DNA from 3 places in the Massilia sp. DWR3-1-1 genome. Region 3 is predicted to be linked to each of the others. Evidence: predicted binding sites of a transcription regulator. Region 3 holds the regulator's gene; each other region holds the start of a gene.
What was found. Region 3 encodes FNR, which switches genes on or off when oxygen is low (the NO sensors DNR and NnrR bind a similar motif). Its sites were predicted from a motif close to TTGATNNNNATCAA; they were not measured.
Positions count from the first base shown of each region.

Region 1: ACP7EY_RS14590 (XrtA system polysaccharide chain length determinant) is a predicted target of FNR. The motif match lies at 1,156-1,169, and genes of this name have one in related genera.
Region 2: ACP7EY_RS10910 (hemerythrin domain-containing protein) is a predicted target of FNR. The motif match lies at 1,407-1,420, and genes of this name have one in related genera.

Region 1 is NZ_JAFCXL010000012.1:142,057-144,324, forward strand. Features, by position in the region: gene ACP7EY_RS14590 (XrtA system polysaccharide chain length determinant) at 1-971, opposite strand, end outside; gene ACP7EY_RS14595 (S1 family peptidase) at 1,537-2,268, shown strand, end outside.
Region 2 is NZ_JAFCXL010000008.1:199,813-202,080, reverse strand. Features, by position in the region: gene ACP7EY_RS10915 (DUF349 domain-containing protein) at 1-575, opposite strand, end outside; gene ACP7EY_RS10910 (hemerythrin domain-containing protein) at 661-1,248, opposite strand; gene ACP7EY_RS10905 (exonuclease SbcCD subunit D C-terminal domain-containing protein) at 1,527-2,268, shown strand, end outside.
Region 3 is NZ_JAFCXL010000013.1:95,131-97,398, forward strand. Features, by position in the region: gene ACP7EY_RS15200 (FixH family protein) at 1-497, shown strand, start outside; gene fnr (fumarate/nitrate reduction transcriptional regulator Fnr) at 511-1,284, opposite strand; gene ACP7EY_RS15210 (diguanylate cyclase domain-containing protein) at 1,382-2,268, opposite strand, start outside.

The DNA of each region.
Region 1 (2,268 bases), on a different contig from region 3:
ATCTGCTGCAGCATCGGGCTGTAACTGGCGCCCGGGTCGTTGGTGGCCTTGCGCGGCTTCTTCGCCTCTTCGCGGCGCTGGCTTTCCAGTTGCGCCAGCAAGCGCTTGCCGGCGACGATGTCAGGGTGCGCCTCGGTGTACTGCATGCGCAGGGTATCGAGCTGCTTGTTCAGGCCGGTGATGCGGGCGATCAGTTCCGGATCGACCTCGCCCACGTCGCCTGGCGGGGTGCCCGGACGCGGTTCGTCGCCGGCGATCTGGCGCTTGATGGCGTTGCGGGCCTGCTCGGCTTCGCGCAGTTCCAGGCGCGCCTGGTTGAGCTGGTCGGACAGGTCGGTGATCTTGCCGCTGAAGTCGCCGCCGGATTTCGGCAACAGGCCCATGTTGCGGATCTTGAAGTCCTTCAGCGCCGATTCGGCCGCCGCCAGCTTCTGCTCGTAGCTCTTGATCTGGTCTTCGATGAACTGGATGGCCTTCTCGGAATCCTGCTTTTTGCCGCCAAAGCTGCCTTCGACGAAAATCGTCAGCAGCGACTGCACCACGTCCTTGCCCAGCTTGGGGTTGGGGTTGTTGTAGGTGATCGTGTAGATGTCGTCGCGTTCGGTGCCGAGGATCTTGATTTTCTCAATCAGATCGTCGACCAGCTTTTCGTGGTCCTTGGCGTTGGTGGTCTTGACGTCAAGATCGACCATGCGCATGACGCGTTCGACGTTCGGCCGGCTGATCAGGGTGCGCCGCATGAACACCACCTGCTGGTCCAGGTTGGGCATCGAGGTCATGCCCGACAGTAATGGTTTCAAGATGCTCTGGGTGTCGACGTACACCCGGGCAGAAGCTTGATAGTCATTGGGCAACTTGTAGACCACGGCCCAGCCGATGATCGCCACCACCCAGGAAATGATCACGGCGTACCAGCGGTATTTGCCGATCGCCTTGAGGAACGCTAATACTACGGCTGTCAGTTCTGCCATCTCGTCAATCTCGCCATCAGGGTGGTGCTAGGGGTTAAATGTGCGCATGTATACAGGGCACACACGCAGGGGGATTCACCGTATCATCGCTTGTACTGAGAGCAATTGCAATTGCGTAATGGAAAAACTGCGCTGTGGGTGCAAGAAAAACCACGGCTTGCAAGAGGATAAGGCAAGACTTCGTTTGTTCATCGTCAATGCTTATTGAAATTGCGTCAGCGGAGGGAGCAAGATGAGGAGATTCGGGCTGAGCCACATTGTATTGTTGGCCCGTGTAAAACGCCAGAAATAATGCAATTAACACAAAGTGTGTCCAAGGTGGTATTGATAGGTGAAATCAGGCATAAAGTTATGATACTAAAATAAAAGTTTAATCGCTATTTCCGTATCATTTATGCATCACGCTCTCGCCATCACCGTGCTGTCGTCGTGCCGCGAGGGGCGACAGCGCCGTCGTCGGCGCTGGCCGGCACCCCCCAGTCCGACGAGTTTATCTGGTATCTTAAGAAACCCCTGTTCCATAGAGATAATTCTTGATTATGAACAACAACATCGCGGCGCTTCCATGCCAGTAATCCGCGCCCTGCACCGTTGTGCGCGCGCCACTATATTGCTCGGCGGCGCCGTCTGCTTGAGCAGCGCGCTGGCCGCCAGCGGCGAATTGCCGCGCACCGTCGCCGCCGTCAAACCGTCGATCGTCGGCGTCGGCACCTACCTGAAAACCCGCAGTCCCGCCGTCACCTTTAACGGCACCGGCTTCGTGGTCGACGACGGCCTGTCCGTGATCACCAATGCGCACGTGGTGCCGGCCATTCTCGACAGCGAAAAGCGCGAGGTGCTGGGGGTGGTGATCGCGCGCGGGGGCGAGACGGAGTTTCGCGAAGCGAGCGTGGTGACCATCGACAAGGCGCACGACCTGGCCTTGCTGCGCCTGACGGGCGCGCCGCTGCCGGCGCTGGCGCTGGGCCAGGACGGTGACGCCCAGGAGGGCATGGATCTGGCGTTTACGGGGTTTCCGCTGGGTATGGTGTTGGGTCTGCACCACGCCACCCACCGCGCCACGCTGGCGGCAATCACGCCCATCGTGCTGCCTTCGCTCAGTTCCCGCACCCTCGATGCGCGCATGATTGCCCAGTTGCAGCGGGCGCCCATGCAGATCTACCAGCTCGATGGCACCGCCTACCCGGGCAACAGCGGCAGCCCCGTGTACGACCCCGCCACCGGCAAGGTCATCGCGGTGATCAACATGACCATGATCAAGGGTTTGAAGGAGACGGCCATCACCAGTCCCAGCGGC
Region 2 (2,268 bases), on a different contig from region 3:
CCGCTGGTGAGCACCCGCAGGGCCGCCAGCCGGTCGATCATGGCGCGCTGCAGCGCCACCTGGCTGGCCAGGCGCGCACCGAGCCGCTCGCGCAAGGCGTCGAACGGGGCGCGCAATTCGGGCGCCGCGATCACCGCCCAGCGCCGGTCCAGGTCGGCGACCTGGTTGGGGGTGAGCTTGTCGTCGGCCAGCAGGCTGGCCGCCTGCTCCAGGCAGGCCTGGCCGCGCGCCAGTTCGGCGTCATGGTGGCGGATGGCGTCGAGGCGGCCCTGCACCAGCTTGGCGACGCGGCGGTCGGTATTGCGGATGGCGGCATGCACGCGCTCGAGCTGGGGACGGCTGCGCAGCAGTTCGGCGGCGGCCAGGCGCAGCTCGGAAAAATCGGATTGGACGATGAAGTCGGCGGCCAGCACTTCATCGGTACCCAGCGCGCGCAGCTGCTCGGCCTGGGCGGCGCGCTGCGCCGTGGTCGAAGCCGTTGCAGCAGCCGCAGCCGCCTTTTGTTCGGACAGGGCGTTTTCGGCAGGCGTCCCGGTGGACTTGTCGCCCGGGCGTTTGAAGAGGAATTTCAGCATGACGTCGGCTCGATCGCTCAAAACCGTCATGATAGCAAGAAGGCCGCCCTGTGGTGAATTCACACAGGGCGGCGGGCGCCCCGCCTTACACCGTCACGCTGGCCTGCTGCCCCGCCTTGACCGCGCGCGCAATGGCCGACGCCGCCGGCGCCGGGCGCATGGGCCGGTTCTCCTTGATGTAGGCTTCGTGCGCCAGCATGCGGTTGGCAATGGCGAACCAGGCTTCGCCCGAGACCACCGTGCGCGCCAGCGGAAACAGCGCCCGCTCCTCGCGCTCGAGGCGCTCGTGCAGATCGCGGCAGACACCGTCGACCTCGCCGCAAAACGTCGCCACGGCGTCCGCACCGTCGAGCGCCCGGCCCGCATAGGCGGCCTCGATTTCGGCCAGCTGGCGCTCGGCGCCCTGGTGGAGCTGTTTTAATTCCTGCAACAGATCATCGGCGGCATCGGTGGCGTCGTAGATGACCGGAAATAAATGCTGGTCCACCTTGGACCAGTGCGGTGCCTGCACGGCGCGCGCCAATGTTTCGCATGCGAAATCAATCCGTCCTTCGGTGAGGCTGTACTGCTCGGAAAAATGCGTGTGCAACACCTTCTGCAGGGACTGCAGGCTGGCGCGCAGACTGGCTAGTTCGACCGATAATGCCACGAGCGTGTACGTTGCAGTGAGCATGAATTCTCCAGTGATGGCGCGAGCGGCCAATTGCCTGGCACAAACGCAGCCGTGGCCAGCTGTGGCCAGGTCAAAAATGTGAATGGGGAACGGGCCGTTTGGTATGGTTTTGTCTTGAGCCCGAGGAAACAGTGTAAATATGCTTCGCACTACCGGGTTTGATCTAACGCAAACTTGCCGGGCTTGCATAAGGCGAAAATATTGCTTAGGAAGATAGAAAGCGCAGCCCGCGCGCCCTGCGTTATAGTTAACCATCGTCCCGCTTCCCGCCTCCCCCCATGCGTCTGCTGCACACTTCCGACTGGCATCTGGGCCAGACCCTGCATGGTTACGACCGTAGTTACGAGCATCAACAGTTCCTCGACTGGCTGCTCGATACCCTGGTGGCCGAGCAGGTCGATGCGCTGTTGATTGCAGGCGATATTTTCGATACGGCCAACCCGTCGTCGGCGGCCCAGAAGCAGCTCTACCGTTTCCTGCAACAGGCCCGCCGGCGCGTCCCTGCGCTCGATATCGTCGTTATTGCAGGAAATCATGATTCACCGGGCCGGCTGGAAGCGCCCGGCCCCCTGCTGGAAGACCATGGCACCACCGTCATCGGCCACGTGCTGCGCGGCGCCGACGGCGCCATCGATGTGGAACGCATGGTGGTGCCGCTGCACGACCGTGCCGGCGCGGTGGCCGCGTGGTGCCTGGCCATTCCGTTCCTGCGCCCGGGCGACGTGCCGCGCGGCACCGACAGCGCGGCCGATCCCTACCTCGACGGCATCGCCCTGCTGTACCGGCAGGCGTATGCGCTGGCCGCGGCGCGGCGCGCTCCCGGCCAGAGCATCGTCGCCATGGGCCACTGTCACATGGTCGACGGCCAGGCCTCGCTCGAGTCCGAGCGGCGCATCGTCATCGGCGGCGCCGAAGCACTGCCGGCGGCCGTGTTCGACGCCGCGATCGCCTACGCCGCGCTGGGCCACCTGCACCTGGCCCAGCGGGTCGGCCACAGCGACGCGCGCCGCTACAGCGGCA
Region 3 (2,268 bases):
GCTGGCCGTGGCTGCTGATGATCGGCCCGGCCTGGGTGCTGGTGGCCGGCGCCGTCATGGGCTACCAGGCGGCCAGCCGGCCCGATGCCATGGTGGTCGACGATTATTATCGCCAGGGCAAGGCGATCAACCAGGATCTGCGGCGTGACCGGGCGGCGGCGGCGCGCGCCGTCGTGGTCGACCTCGAGTATGCGGCCGGCCAGGGCGGCGCCACCTTGCGCGGGGTGATCACGGCCGCCGGCACACCCTTGCCGGGCCTGCTGCACCTGCGGCTGGTCCATCCGACCCTGCCCGAAAAAGATATTGCCCTGACCGTGACGGCCGATGCGGCCGGCGCCTTCGCGGCGCCGCTGGCGCTGCTCGAGGCAACCCGCTGGCAGGTACAGCTCGAGGGCGGCGCGCGCGACTGGCGCTTGGCCCGTCAGTGGAGCCGGCCGGCGGCGTTTCCCCACCTGCGCGTCATCCCGACGCCGGCCGAGGCGGCGCCGCTGGACTGACCGGCCGCCTGGCTCAGGCCAGCGGGCTGCAGGCGGTGGTGCCGGCCGCCATCGCCTTCAGGCGCGCCGGGTCGATCAGGGTGATGCCGCGTTTCTCCACCGCCAGCAAACCCTGTTTTTTGAACCTGGCCAGCAGGCGGCTGATGCTTTCGATGGTCAGGCCCAGGTAATTGCCGATGTCTTCGCGCGACATGCGCAGCTGGAACTGGGTCGATGAATAACCGCGCACGGCATAGCGCGAGGCCAGGTTGACCAGGAACACGGCGAAGCGCTGCTCGGCGCGCATGTTGCCAAGTAACAGCATCACATTTTGCTCACGGGTGATTTCCTGGCTCATCATGCGGTGAAAGTGGCGCAACAGGTTGGGCACGTGGCCGAACAGGCCCTCCAGCGCGGGAAACGGGATTTCACACACTTCGCAGTCTTCCAGCGCCACGGCATCGCACAGGTAGCGCTCGCTGCTGATCGCTTCCATGCCCAGCAGTTCGCCGGCCATCTGAAAGCCTGTGATCTGCTGGTCGCCGGCGGCATCGACATGATAGGTCTTGAAGTGGCCGAAGCGGATCGCATACAAATTGCGAAACGGCTGGCCCATCTGGTACAGGCGCTCGTCGCGCGCCACCCGGCGGCGGCGGCCGATCACCTGGTCGAGGCGTTCCATGTCGCCTTCATCGAGGCCCATGGGCAAACACAGCTGGTGCATGCTGCAGCCGGCGCAACCGGCCTTGATGGCGTGCGTGGTCAGTGCTGGGGCGGCCGGGGCGGCGGGAGTGGCGGAGGGGTTCATGGGGACTCTGCTGGTTGTTGATTCAAAGGCAACGGCGCCCTGCGAAACGAGGAGCGGAGGTGCTCTATTATAAGGAGTGACAGGGCGTAGCGGCGATTTAGTGATTGTCGGCTGGTGCCGCCGCCGTCGCGGTGCCGGCGGTGCCGGCGGTGTCGTTGGGCTGGACGGCATCGGGCCAGCTGCGCACGCAGTTGCGGCCACTGCGTTTGGCGGCATACATGGCGTCGTCCGCCTTGCGTATCAATTGATCGGGCGTGATGCCGTCGCGTGGGAAAATGGCGACACCGACGCTCGCCGACAATTGTACCTGCCGGTTCTCCAGCGCGAACGGCGTGCGCGCCGCCAGCAGCAGGCGACCGATCAGCGAGTCGAGCAGCTTGTCGTCCTGCAGGTCGGGCAGCACGGCGACGAACTCGTCGCCGCCGAAGCGCGCCAGGGTGTCGGACTCGCGCAGGGCTTTTTGCAGGCGCTGTGCCATGGTCACCAGCAGATTGTCGCCGGCGACATGGCCGAAACGGTCGTTGACCTCCTTGAAACCGTCCAGATCGAGAAACGCCAGCGCCACCTGGCGGCCGGCGCCGCGCGCGCGGCCCAGGGCGCGCGTGAGGCGCTGCTGCAACAGCAGACGGTTGGGCAGGCCCGTGAGGGCGTCGAAATTGCTTTGCTGCTCGAGCAGGCGGCGCTCTTCGGTGGCGCTGGTGATGTCGGCGAACACGGCAATGTAGTGATGGGGCTGGCCGGCACTGTCGGGCACCGTGGCAATGGTGATGCGCTCGGCGAAATCGCTGCCATCCTTGCGCCGGTTCCACGCTTCGCCCTGCCAGTGGCCGTCGCGCACGATCGCGTCCCACATGGCGCGATAGAACTGCGGCCCCTGGCGGCCCGATTTGAGCAGGCGCGGGTTGCGGCCTACCACTTCATCGGCGCGGTAACCGGTGATGGTGGTAAACGCCTGGTTGACGGCCAGAATATTGCCATCGAGGC